DNA from 3 places in the Streptomyces sp. NPDC048211 genome. Region 3 is predicted to be linked to each of the others. Evidence: riboswitches for the same ligand, from Rfam matches in the RefSeq annotation. Region 3 holds a riboswitch; each other region holds the start of a gene.
What was found. A riboswitch is a leader RNA that binds a small molecule or an ion and turns the genes downstream of it on or off. The one in region 3 is predicted to bind cobalamin.
Positions count from the first base shown of each region.

Region 1: linked by a shared signal. The riboswitch ahead of ACGFZA_RS15070 (ABC transporter substrate-binding protein) and the one ahead of ACGFZA_RS20600 (CbtB-domain containing protein) in region 3 are both predicted to bind cobalamin.
Region 2: linked by a shared signal. The riboswitch ahead of ACGFZA_RS04100 (ribonucleoside-diphosphate reductase subunit alpha) and the one ahead of ACGFZA_RS20600 (CbtB-domain containing protein) in region 3 are both predicted to bind cobalamin.

Region 1 is NZ_JBIDAD010000003.1:511,190-515,263, reverse strand. It holds gene ACGFZA_RS15080 (acyl-CoA dehydrogenase) at 1-1,636, shown strand, start outside; gene ACGFZA_RS15075 (hypothetical protein) at 1,633-1,809, shown strand; cobalamin riboswitch at 1,929-2,116, shown strand; gene ACGFZA_RS15070 (ABC transporter substrate-binding protein) at 2,179-3,219, shown strand; gene ACGFZA_RS15065 (FecCD family ABC transporter permease) at 3,216-4,074, shown strand, end outside.
Region 2 is NZ_JBIDAD010000001.1:886,784-890,857, reverse strand. It holds gene ACGFZA_RS04115 (DUF3311 domain-containing protein) at 132-386, shown strand; gene mctP (monocarboxylate uptake permease MctP) at 383-2,017, shown strand; gene ACGFZA_RS04105 (GNAT family N-acetyltransferase) at 2,141-2,653, shown strand; cobalamin riboswitch at 2,706-2,842, shown strand; gene ACGFZA_RS04100 (ribonucleoside-diphosphate reductase subunit alpha) at 2,982-4,074, shown strand, end outside.
Region 3 is NZ_JBIDAD010000005.1:219,505-223,578, forward strand. It holds gene ACGFZA_RS20595 (histidine phosphatase family protein) at 234-818, opposite strand; adenosylcobalamin (AdoCbl) riboswitch at 943-1,036, shown strand; gene ACGFZA_RS20600 (CbtB-domain containing protein) at 1,082-1,300, shown strand; gene ACGFZA_RS20605 (CbtA family protein) at 1,330-2,103, shown strand; gene ACGFZA_RS20610 (GNAT family N-acetyltransferase) at 2,268-2,786, opposite strand; gene ACGFZA_RS20615 (tetratricopeptide repeat protein) at 2,858-3,214, opposite strand; gene ACGFZA_RS20620 (pirin family protein) at 3,357-4,074, shown strand, end outside.

The sequences.
Region 1 (4,074 bases), on a different contig from region 3:
GGCCGCTCTGCACGAATGGCTCGCCCCGGTGGACCCGGCGCTCGCCACGGTCGCGGGCATCCACTACAACCTCTTCCTCGGCAGCCTCCTCGACCACGACGCCGACAGCCCACGCGATCTGTCGGACTATCTCCAGCTGCGGCGGATCGGCACCTTCCTCTGCACGGAGGTGGCCCACGGCAATGACGCGGCCGCCGTCGAGACGACCGCCACCTACGATCCCAGCCGGGACGGGTTCGTGCTGCACACCCCGCACGCAGGCGCCCAGAAGTTCATGCCCAACACCAGCCCGGCCGGCGGCCCCAAGTCGGGACTCGTCGCCGCCCGGCTGCTCGTCGACGGCGTGGACCAGGGGGTCTTCCTGCTGCTGGTGCCGCTCACGGACGCCTCCCGGGCCCTGCCCGGGATCCGGGTGCGCCGGCTCCCCGCACGGATGGGCAGTCCGGTCGACCACTGCCTGACCTCCTTCGACCAGGTCTTCGTGGACCGCGGGGCGCTGCTCGGCGGCGCCCAGGGGCGGGTCGGCGGCGACGGGGTGTTCCGCAGCGACACCGAGGGGCGCCGACGACGCTTCCTCGCTTCGATCGGACGGGTCACCACGGGCCGGATCTGTATGAGCGCCAGTGCGGTGGGCTCGGCCCGCGTCACGCTGGCCATCGCCGTCCGCTACGGGGGCCACCGCTTCGTCTCGGGGAGCCGCTCGGCGCCGCCGGTGCCGGTGATCGCCCACCGCAGCCACCACGGCCCGCTCGCCGAGGCCATGGCCGCCGTCTTCGCGATGAGCCTGCTGCACCGGCGCGTCCTGGACCGCTGGGAACGGGCTGCGGCGCGGCCTCCCGCGGAGCGGGAGACCGCCGAGCGGCTGGTCGACATCGCCAAGGGATGGATCACCTGGCAGGCCCGGTCGGTGATCGTCGAGTGCCGGGAGCGGTGCGGTGCCCAGGGGCTGCTGGAGAACAACGGGATGACCGAACTCGTCACCGGGATCGAGGGCGCCATCACCGCCGAGGGCGACAACCTGGCCATCCACTCCCGGGCGGCCGCCGGACTGCTCTTCGACGCGGCACGGGCGACAGCGCAGGAGGAACCGGCCGCAGGTCGGGCGAGCGGTGACCTCACCGATCTGCGGTTCCTCGTCCGGCTCCTGGCTCTGGTGGAGCGGATCTGGTTCGACCGGGCGGCCGCACGGATGGCACGGGTGCCGCACGGCGGCCCGCTGGAGCGCTGGAACGCGGCCTCCGGGCCCGCACTGCGGGGGGTCGAGGCCCATGCGGTCCGGCAGGCGGCCCTCGCGTACGAGAGCGCGCTCGCGGCTCTGCCTCCCGGTGAGGACCGCGAGCGTCTTGACGAACTGGCCCGGCTGTTCGCGCTGCGCCGGGTCGCGCGCCACAGCGGGGACCTGCTGGCCGCCGGCCACCTGACCGCCGGCCAGGTCGACGGGCTGACCGACGCCGTCGAGCGGCTCGTCGCCGCCGTGAGCGGTCATCTGCCGGAACTGGCCGAGTCCTTCGCGCTGCCCGGGGAACTGCTCGCCGACTGGCCCATCGCGGGAGCCCGCTATACGGACGCGTACGACGACCCGGGCGCGTCCTGGCACACGGCCCCGGCCGGAGAACCCGCCGGGGGCCAGCGATGACGGGCACACCGCGAGAGGAGACCGCCGTGCTGCCGCGCCGGGCGGCGGACACGGTGCGCGGTCTGGGCGTCCGGTTCGTCCTGCTGGCCTTCTGGGGGACCCCGGCCGTGCTCTCACGGTGGTGCGGGGGAGAGCGCGGCCACGCAGGCGAATCGGTTCGCCGCAAGGTGTAGCCGGAGAGGCGCTGCGCGGTCGCGCCGGCGCCGGGGCGGTGCACGGCACCGCTCCGGCGCCCGCGGCGGCAGGCCCGTGTCAGCCGGCCGCACCGCCGCTGAGCTGCGCGGAGGGCCGTGGTAGCGTGCCCGGAGCCAGTCGAACTCCACGTAGGGGTCAGGGAATCCGGTGCGAATCCGGAACTGACGCGCAGCGGTGAGGGGGACGGGCGGGGCCACGGCCACTGGGAGACCCACGGTTTCCCGGGAAGGCGTCCCGTCCGCGCGAACCCGAGTCCGAAGACCTGCTGGCACCCGCGGTCCGGTACCGGGCCGCGGAACTCCGTACACCGGGCCCCGCGCATGGGCCCAGAGACGCCGAGGTACTCCGTGCCGCCCATAGCCGGCCCCGCCCGCTCCGCCGCCCTGCTCACCGCCGCACTGATCCTGCTGACCGCCTGCGGCGGCGGCACGGACAGCTCCGCCGCCAAGTCCGGCGGAGGCGAAGGCTATCCGGTGATCCTGAAGAACTGCGGACGGACCGTCACCGTGGACGCGGCGCCGAAGCGCGCCGTGCCGGTCGACCAGGGATCGACCGAGATCCTGCTCTCGCTCGGCCTCGCCGACCGGCTGGCCGCCACGGCCACCTGGACCGATCCGGTACTGAAGGGCCTGGAGAAGGCCAACGCGGGTGTCCCGAGGATCTCCGACAACCGCCCCTCGTCGGAGAAGGTCCTTGACCAGGAGCCCGACTTCGTCAGCGCCTCCTTCGAATCGACCCTCGCCAAGGGCGGTGTCGCCCCCCGCGAGCAGTTCGAGAAGCTCGGCGTCCCCACCTACGTCTCGCCCGCCGACTGCACCGCCAAGGACAACAGCAAGGACGGCGACGGGGTCCGCACCGGCGCCCTGACCATGGACAGCGTCTACGCCGAAGTACGCGACCTGGCCCAGGTGTTCGGTGTACCGGAGCGCGGTGAGAAGCTCGTCGCCGGGCTGCGCGCCCGGGTGCGGAAGGCGACGAGCGGCATCGACGCCTCCGGGGCCACGCTGCTGTACTGGTTCGCCAACTCCGAGGCCCCGTACCTGGCAGGCTGCTGCGGTGCGCCCGGCATCATCACCCGGGAGCTCGGCGCGAAGAACGCCTTCGACGACACGCACGAGGAATGGCCGCAGATCAACTGGGAAACGGTCGCCGACCGCAACCCGGACGTGCTGGTCATCGGCGACCTGACCCGCAAGTCGCAGACCGCCGAGAGCGCCGCCAAGAAGATCGCCTTCCTGGAGTCCAACCCCGTCACGAAGAACATGGACGCCGTCCGGCACAAGCGTTACGTACTGCTCAGCGGCCAGGCGATGAACCCGACCATCCGGACCGTCGAAGGCGTGGAGCGCGTGGCCGCCGGCCTGCGCACCTTCGGGCTCGCCGGGTGACGGACACCGAACAGGCCGCGGCCGCGCGCGAGGACACGGCCGCGCCCGCCGGGCCCCGCGTCCGGGGTATCCGCGAAGGACTCCTGTGGGCGGGCGGACTCGTGCTGCTCGCCCTGTCCGTCGCCGTCGCCGTCACCATCGGCCCGGCCCGGATCTCCGTCGCCGACGTCTGGTCCGCGGTCGCCTCCCACCTCGGAGCGGGCGACTCGCGGATCAGCCCGATCCGCGACGGCATCATCTGGAACCTGCGCATGCCCCGCACCCTGCTCGCCGCCGTCTGCGGTGCGGGGCTCGCGGTCTGCGGCACCGTCATGCAGTCGCTGCTGCGCAACCCGCTCGCCGACCCGTTCGTCCTCGGGGTCTCCTCCGGGGCCTCGACCGGCGCGGTCGTGGTCGTTGTCCTCGGCGTCGGCGGGGGAGCGGTCTCCCTCTCGGCCGGGGCGTTCATCGGGGCGTTGTGTTCCTTCGCCCTGGTCATGCTGCTCAGCCACACCCTCGGCGGCAGCACCGACCGGGTCGTCCTGTCGGGGGTCGCGGCCATGCAGCTCTTCTCCGCGCTCACCTCCTTCGTCGTGATGACCGCCGCCGACGCCGAACAGACCCGCGGGGTGCTGTTCTGGCTGCTGGGCTCGCTCGGCGGCGTCGGATGGGGCGATGTGTGGATCTGCTCCGCCGTGCTCGCCGTGACGCTGCTGATCTGCCTCGGCCACGCCCGCACGCTCGACGCCTTCGCCTTCGGCCAGGACGCGGCAGCGGCCCTCGGCGTCCACGTCGGCCGTACCCGGATCGTCCTGTTGTGCACGACCGCGTTGCTGACCGCCGCACTCGTGAGTTCGGCCGGTGCCATCGGGTTCG
Region 2 (4,074 bases), on a different contig from region 3:
TCGGCCAACTGTGCGACGCCCGAAGACCGTTGCCGGACCGCAATGCGGACAGGGGGTGACGATGGGCGGAACCCTCGCCTAGATTTCCTGGCCTTACACCAGGTGATCAGTGAGGGGACGGAGTCGCCGCCATGCCGGAAGAACCAGAAGGAAAGCCACCCACCGTCACACCCGTGCGGGTGGTCATCGCCCTCTGCCTCATCGCGCCGTTCGTGGCGATGCTCTGGGTGAGTTCGTACGCCAAGGTCGACCCGACCTTCATCGGCATCCCGTTCTTCTACTGGTACCAGATGCTCTGGGTGCTGATCTCCACGGCGCTCACGATGATCGCGTACAAGCTGTGGCAGCGTGACCAGCGCGCCCGCAAGGGGGGTGCGTCAGCATGAAGGACGGCGTGAACGGCGTCGCACTCGGCGTCTTCATCTTCTTCTTCCTGGCCGTCACGGTCGTCGGCTTCATGGCCGCCCGGTGGCGCAAGGCCGAGAACGAGGCCAGCCTCGACGAATGGGGGCTGGGCGGACGGTCGTTCGGCACCTGGGTCACCTGGTTCCTGCTCGGCGGCGACCTGTACACCGCGTACACCTTCGTCGCCGTTCCCGCGGCGATCTACGCGGCGGGCGCGGCCGGCTTCTTCGCGGTGCCCTACACCATCCTGGTGTACCCGCTGATCTTCACCTTCCTGCCGCGCCTGTGGTCGGTGTCGCACAAGCACGGCTACGTCACCACCTCGGACTTCGTCCGCGGCCGCTTCGGCTCCAAGGGGCTCTCGCTGGCGGTCGCCGTCACCGGCATCCTCGCCACGATGCCGTACATCGCGCTGCAACTCGTCGGCATCCAGGCGGTGCTGGACGTGATGGGCGTCGGCGGCGGCGAGAACACCCACTGGTTCATCAAGGACCTGCCGCTGCTGATCGCGTTCGCCGTGCTCGCGGCGTACACGTACTCCTCCGGCCTGCGGGCCCCCGCCCTGATCGCGTTCGTCAAGGACGGACTGATCTACCTGGTCATCGCCGTGGCCATCATCTACATCCCGATCAAGCTCGGCGGCTTCGACGACATCTTCGCCAAGGCCGGCGAGGCGTTCTCGGCGAAGAACGAGGCGGCCGGGAAACCGGTCGCCGGACTCGCCCCCGGTGAGGCGGGCCAGTGGGGATACGCCACCCTGGCGCTCGGCTCGGCACTGGCGCTCTTCATGTATCCGCACTCGATCACCGCGACGCTCTCCAGCCGCAGCCGCAACGTGATCCGCCGCAACACGACGATCCTGCCGCTGTACTCGCTGATGCTGGGCCTGCTCGCGCTGCTCGGCTTCATGGCGATCGCCGCCGGCGTCAAGGTGGACAACGGCCAGCTGGCGATCCCGCAGCTGTTCGAGAACATGTTCCCCGACTGGTTCGCGGGCGTGGCCTTCGCCGCCATCGGCATCGGCGCGCTGGTGCCCGCCGCGATCATGTCGATCGCCGCGGCGAACCTGTTCACCCGGAACATCTACAAGGACTTCCTGAAGCCCGACGCCACACCCGCACAGGAGACCAAGGTCTCCAAGCTGGTGTCGCTGCTGGTGAAGGTCGGCGCGCTCGCCTTCGTCCTCACCATGGACAAGACGGTCGCGATCAACTTCCAGCTCCTCGGCGGAATCTGGATCCTCCAGACGATGCCGGCCCTGGTCGGCGGGCTGTTCACCCGGTGGTTCCACCGCTGGGCGCTGCTCGCGGGCTGGGCGGTCGGCATGGTCTACGGAACGGCTGCCGCGTACGGGGTCGCCAGCCCGACCCAGAAGCACTTCGGCGGGTCCTCCAAGGCGATCCCGGGCATCGGCGAGATCGGCTACATCGGCCTGACGGCCTTCGTGCTGAACGTCCTGGTCGTCGTCGTCCTCACCTTCGTCCTGAACGCCGTGAAGGCGCCCGCCGGGATCGACGAGACCTCCCCGGGCGACTACACCGCGGACGCGGGCGACCCGGGCGTGCAGACCGAGCTCCCGCCGGCCACCGCCGGTGCGCCGGGCGGTCACTGACCTCCGCCGCGCGCACGCGAACGGGCCGTCGCACCTCTCCGGAAGGGGTGCGGCGGCCCGTTCGCGCGTCCCCGCGGAAAAGCCCTTGCGGCCTCGGCCCGTGCCTGCGGCAGACTTCGGCCCATGGACATAGCAATCCGGCCGGTCGAGCCCGCCGAGCACGCGCTCCTCGGCGAGATCACCGCCGAGGCCTATCTGGGCGACGGGCTCCTGGACCTCGGCGCCGACGATCCGTACCTGGTGCAGCTGCGCGACGTGCCCCGCCGGGCCGCCGAGGCCGAGGTGCTGGTGGCCGCCGACGCGCGGGGCCGCGTCCTGGGCGGGGTCACCTACGCCCCGCCGGGCAACCCGTGGGCCGACATCGCGGCGGCCGACGAGGCCGAGTTCCGGATGCTGGCGGTCTCCCGCGAAGCCCGTGGCGCCGGGGCGGGCGAGGCGCTCGTACGGGCCTGTATCGACCGCGCACGAGGCACCGGCGGCGTCACGGGGCTCGTCCTGTCGACGCAGCCGGCGATGCGCGGCGCCCATAGGATCTACGGGCGCCTCGGCTTCGTACGGACCCCCGAGAAGGACTGGAGCCCCGTCGCCGACCTCACGCTGCTGACGTACCGTCTGGACCTCCGCCCCGCGCCATAAGGGCACACCGCGATCGCGTACGACACAACATGTGGGGGCTGCCGCATCCGGCAGCCCCCACATGTATGCTCGTGCTCGCTGTCGCCGCAGGGAAATCCGGTGCGAATCCGGAACTGTCCCGCAACGGTGTGTTCGGTGTGCTTTTGCGCACCCCGAGTCCGAAGTCCTGCCGACAGCGCATCCGGCTCGACCGATCCGGATGCCCAGACGTCCGGGCCTCGTGGATGGGCCGGTGGACGCCGCACGGAGTGCTGCCCTGCCCGGGTCCCGCTCCGCCCGGCTGCCCCCGCTCCCCGCAGGCCCCGAGCCGAGCGAGGGAGTGCACCACGTGACCATCGCGCCAGCCGATCCGGTAACAGCGGCCGAATCAACGGGAACCACGAGCGACGGACCGGGAACCGTACTGCTGCGGACCCTGACCGACCTCACCGCCGATCTGCCCGACACCGACCCCGGACGCGTCGCCGCCGCCGCGCTGCGCGGCCGCAACGCCCGGTCGGACGAGGCGGAGCTGCGCTCGCTGGCCACCGAGGCCGCCGCGGGTCTGATCTCCGAGGACCCCGCCTACTCCCGGCTCGCCGCCCGCCTCCTCACCCGCACCATCGCGGACGAGGCGGCCGGGCAGGGCGCGACGTCGTTCTCCGCATCCGTCGCCGTCGGGCACCGCGAGGGCCTGATCGCGGACCGCACCGCCGCGTTCGTGACGCTCCACGCGGCCGCGCTCGACGCTCTGGTGACGCAGTCGCTCGCCGACGGGGCCGACGACCGCTTCGGCTACTTCGGCCTGCGCACCCTGCACAGCCGCTACCTGCTGCGCCACCCGATCACCCGCCAGGTCATCGAGACACCGCAGCACTTCATGCTCCGGGTCGCCTCCGGGCTCGCCGAGGACACCTCCGAGCGCGCCCTGGACGAGGTCGCCGCGCTGTACGGCCTGATGAGCCGGCTGGACTACCTGCCCTCCTCCCCCACGCTCTTCAACTCCGGCACCCGCCACCCGCAGATGTCCTCCTGCTATCTGCTGGACTCGCCGCTGGACGAGCTCGACTCGATCTACGACCGCTACCACCAGGTGGCACGCCTCTCCAAGCACGCGGGCGGCATCGGCCTCTCGTACTCCCGCATCCGCGCCCGCGGTTCGCTGATCCGCGGCACCAACGGGCACTCCAACGGCATCGTGCCGTTCCTGAAGACGCTCGACGCGTCCGTCGCCGCGGTCAACCAGGGCGGCCGGCGCAAGGGCGCCGCCGCCGTCTACCTGGAGACCTGGCACGCGGACATCGAGGAGTTCCTGGAGCTGCGCGACAACACGGGCGAGGACCAGCGGCGTACGCACAACCTCAACCTGGCGCACTGGATCCCCGACGAGTTCATGCGCCGGGTCGACGCGGACGGTACCTGGTCGCTGTTCTCCCCGGCCG
Region 3 (4,074 bases):
ACTAAGGGCTGTCCCGCAATTCCTGGCGGGCGCACGACGACAGCTACGGCACCTCGCCGCGTTGTCGAAACGCCCGAATACATCCAGTATGCGGGCGCCCCTCCGCCTTGCGATGCACCGCATCTGACGCCGCGCGCTGATCCACCAGGAATTGCGGGACAGCCCTTAGCTGGATGCGGGGCGACCACGCACGCGGGGGACGCTCGGACGGCCTCGGCCCTGGCCGAGTGGCGTCAAGCGCCCTGCTCCGGCGTGAGCGGCCGGCCGCAGCGCAGGTTCCACCGCCCCGACCTGCCGCTGAGCTCGGTGAGCGTCAGCGGGGCGACATCGATACGCCAGAACGCCTGCGGCGAAAGGTCGAGCGCGTGGACGACCGCGGCCCTGACCACGGCGGGCTCGACCACCGCCAGCACTCGACCGGGGTCGCCGGCGTCGAGAGAGCCGAGCCACGCCCCTGCCCGCGCCCACAGCTCTAGCAGGGACTCGCCGCCGTGCGGCGAGGCCGAGGGATCCGCGAGCCATGCCGCCACAGCCTCCGGCTCACTCGCGCTCACCTCGTCCAGGCGGGCACCTGTCCAGCGCCCCAAGTCCCAGTCACGGATGGCGTGTTCGGTAACGGAGCCGATCTCCAGGGCCTCGGCCGTCCGGGTGCAGCGCCGGGACGGCCCGTGCAGCGCCCGGTCCGCCGGGGGCAAGGTGTCCGCCGAGGCTCGGGCCTGCCGGAGCCCGGATTCGTCGAGGGACGCGTCACCGGCGAACCGGGCCTCGCGCAGCGCGGCGTTCATCGCCGGTGAGATCAACATCACCCGTACCGCCATACCCGCTCTCAACTCCCTGAACTCTGGTCACTTGGCCAGGTCCACCATGGCATCCGGGGACGGACAGGCCGTCCACGGGCACCATGGCGGCGCCCGCTCGCAGGCGGTATGGTCGCGACGACATGACGAAGGTGTGACGGAAGTCCGGTGAGAATCCGGCACGGTCGCGCCACTGTGAACCCGTACCCGTACGGGAAGTCAGACCCAGCACCTTCGTCTCAGGCACCACGATCGGGACGCGTGTTCCCTCAGGAGGTTCTGCCATGGCACAGACTGCTGCTGCCCCCACCACCGCCGCACCCGCCCTCACCCCCATCTCGCTGAAGGCGATCGCCCCTTGGGCCGCCTTCTTCGGCATCCTCATGCTGATCCTGCTGTACTTCGTCGGCGCCGAGCAGGGCGCCACCGCGCTCATCTCGGGCGAGGGCGTGCACGAGTGGGTCCACGACGGGCGCCACCTCCTCGGTTTCCCCTGCCACTGATCCCACCGCTTGATCCAGGGGAACCCCTCATGAACTCCATATCTGTCAGGACCCTGCTGGTCCGCGGCATGCTGGCCGGACTCGTCGCGGGCGCGCTCGCCCTGTGCGTTGCCTACTTCCTCGGCGAGTCCCGTGTGGACGCGGCCATCGCTCTCGAAGAGACGCACAGCCACGACCACGGCGGCGGCGAAGAACTCGTCAGCCGCACCATGCAGTCCACCGCCGGCCTCGCCACCGGTGTACTCGTCTTCGGTGTCGCCGTCGGAGGCATCGCCGCACTCGTCTTCTGCTACGCCCTCGGCCGGATGGGCCGCTTCGGCCCCAGGGCGACGGCTGCGCTGATCGCGGGCGCTGCTTTGGTGGCCGTGTACATCGTGCCGTTCCTGAAGTACCCGGCCAATCCGCCGGCGGTCGGCAACCCGGACACCATCGGCCAACGCACCGCCCTGTTCTTCCTGATGGTCGCGCTCAGCGTCCTGCTGGCCGTCGTCGCGGTCATCCTCGGCAGGCGGCTGGCTCCGCGCCTGGGCAACTGGAACGCCACGATCGCCGCAGCCGGCGGCTATGTGCTGGTGATCGGGCTGGCCTACGCCTTCCTGCCCTCGTTCAACGAGGTCGGAAAGGACTTCCCGGCTTCCCTGCTCTGGGAGTTCAGGCTGGCCACGCTGGCGGTGCAGGTCACGCTCTGGACCACCTTCGGGCTGGTATTCGGGTACCTCACCGAGCGGCTGCTGGTGCCGAAGCCGGGAACGGCCGCGGTCACGGACGGCGCCGCGAACCGGCCGGCCACCGTCGCCGGCTGAGTCCTGGGGCACCACTGGCCGGCACTCCGCCACGCACGTCGTGCAGAGGGCGGGATGCGGGGTGCGGCAGGAGGTGCTGATGTGCTGATGTGCACAGCGTGCCGACGGTACGCGCAGGGCCCGCCGGGGAGATCCCGGCGGGCCCTGCGCGTACGGACGCCGCTTCACTCCGACTCGGCGGGCGGGGCGGCCGTGTCCCAGCCGATCCGGTAGTGCTTCAGCAGCCCGTCCTCCTTCACGAGTCGCATACCGGCTGCGGTCATGACGCGCTGGGAGGGGACGTTGGCGAGGTCGGTGTCCCCGTGCACGCAGGCGATGCCCTGCTCGCGGGAGAACCGCAGCAACGCACGAAGAGCCTCGGAGGCGTACCCCTGGCCCCGCGCAGACTCCACGAGTCCGTAGCCGATGGTGACGTGGCCGTTCTCGTCGGGCGCCCCGTGAAAACCGGCTCCGCCGATCACCAGTCCGTCCTCGCGGCGTCGTATCCCGTAGTTCGCGAACGGGCTGGGGTCGCCGGTGGCCGCGCACGTTTCGAGGAAGCGAGCGGCAGCCGCCATCTCCCCGGGCCAGGGATAGCCCGGAGCCCAGCGGACACCGTCCTTCGGCTGCCCCGCCGCCACCTGCTCGGCATCGGCAACGGTCATCGGGCGGAGGAGCAGGCGGGGTGTGACGAGGTCGGTCATGCCCTGTGAAGTATCACGTGGCAGATCGGGGCCGCACCCGGATTTCCGGGTGCGGCCCCGCTGCACGCGGGTCAGGCGCTGCCGGCCCCGGTGAAGTCCCCGGACAGCGCGGCGGCCATCCGCAGCTGCGTGTCCGCCTCTGCCTGCCGGCCCTGACGCTCCAGCGTGCGGCCGAGCATCAGCCGGGCGTACTGCTCGACGGGGTCGCGTTCCAGTACCTCGCGCAGTTCCGTCTCGGCCCGGCCGAGCCGCGCGGAGTGGTAGTAGGACCGCGCCAGCAGCAGCCGAGGCGCGACCTGCTCCGGCACCTCCTCGACGAGCCCGCCCAGAATCCTGGCGGCGGTCGTGTACTCCTTCGACGCGAAGAAGAACTGCGCACGGTCCCAGCGTTCGGCAGCGGTACCGAACTCGTAGTAGGTGTCGCTCATGTGACCTCCTCGGTCGAGGGCGCCGCCGGGCCGTTCCCGTACGTATCCACACGCCACAACAGCAACGGATCGTTTAACATTCCACTAAATATTCGGCGTGGGTGTCGTCCGCCCGGAGTCGCACGGGAATAGGTTGAGTGTCATGAGCAATCTCGATCGCCAGGCCGCCCTCTCCGTCTGTGGAGGCCGGGGCTTCGTCGTCGCCGAACCGGTACGTGAACTCCTCACCCCGCGCCGCGTCCAGCTCGGGGAGTCCACCGAGGTCCGCAGGCTGCTGCCCAATCTGGGCCGCCGCATGGTCGGGGCGTGGGCCTTCGTCGACCACTACGGCCCCGACGACATCGCCGACGAACCCGGGATGCAGGTGCCGCCCCACCCCCACATGGGCCTGCAGACGGTCAGCTGGCTGCACGAGGGCGAGGTCCTGCACCGCGACAGCCTGGGCAGCCTGGAGACGATCCGCCCGCGCGAACTCGGACTGATGACCTCCGGCCGGGCCATCAGCCACTCCGAGGAGAGCCCCAGGCCGCACGCCGCGCTGCTGCACGGCGCCCAGCTCTGGGTCGCCCTTCCCGACGCCCACCGCAACGTCGAGCCGCACTTCCAGCACCACACGGACCTGCCGACGGTCACCGCCCCCGGCCTTACGGCCACCGTGATCCTCGGCGCCCTCGACGGCGCCACCTCGCCCGGCACCGCGTACACGCCGATCGTCGGCGCCGACCTCGCCCTGAGCAGCGGAGCCGAAGCGCGCCTTCCGCTGGATCCCGACTTCGAGTACGCCGTGCTGTCCATGTCCGGCGAGGCGGAGGTCGACGGGGTCCCCGTGCTGCCCGGCTCGATGCTCTACCTCGGCTGCG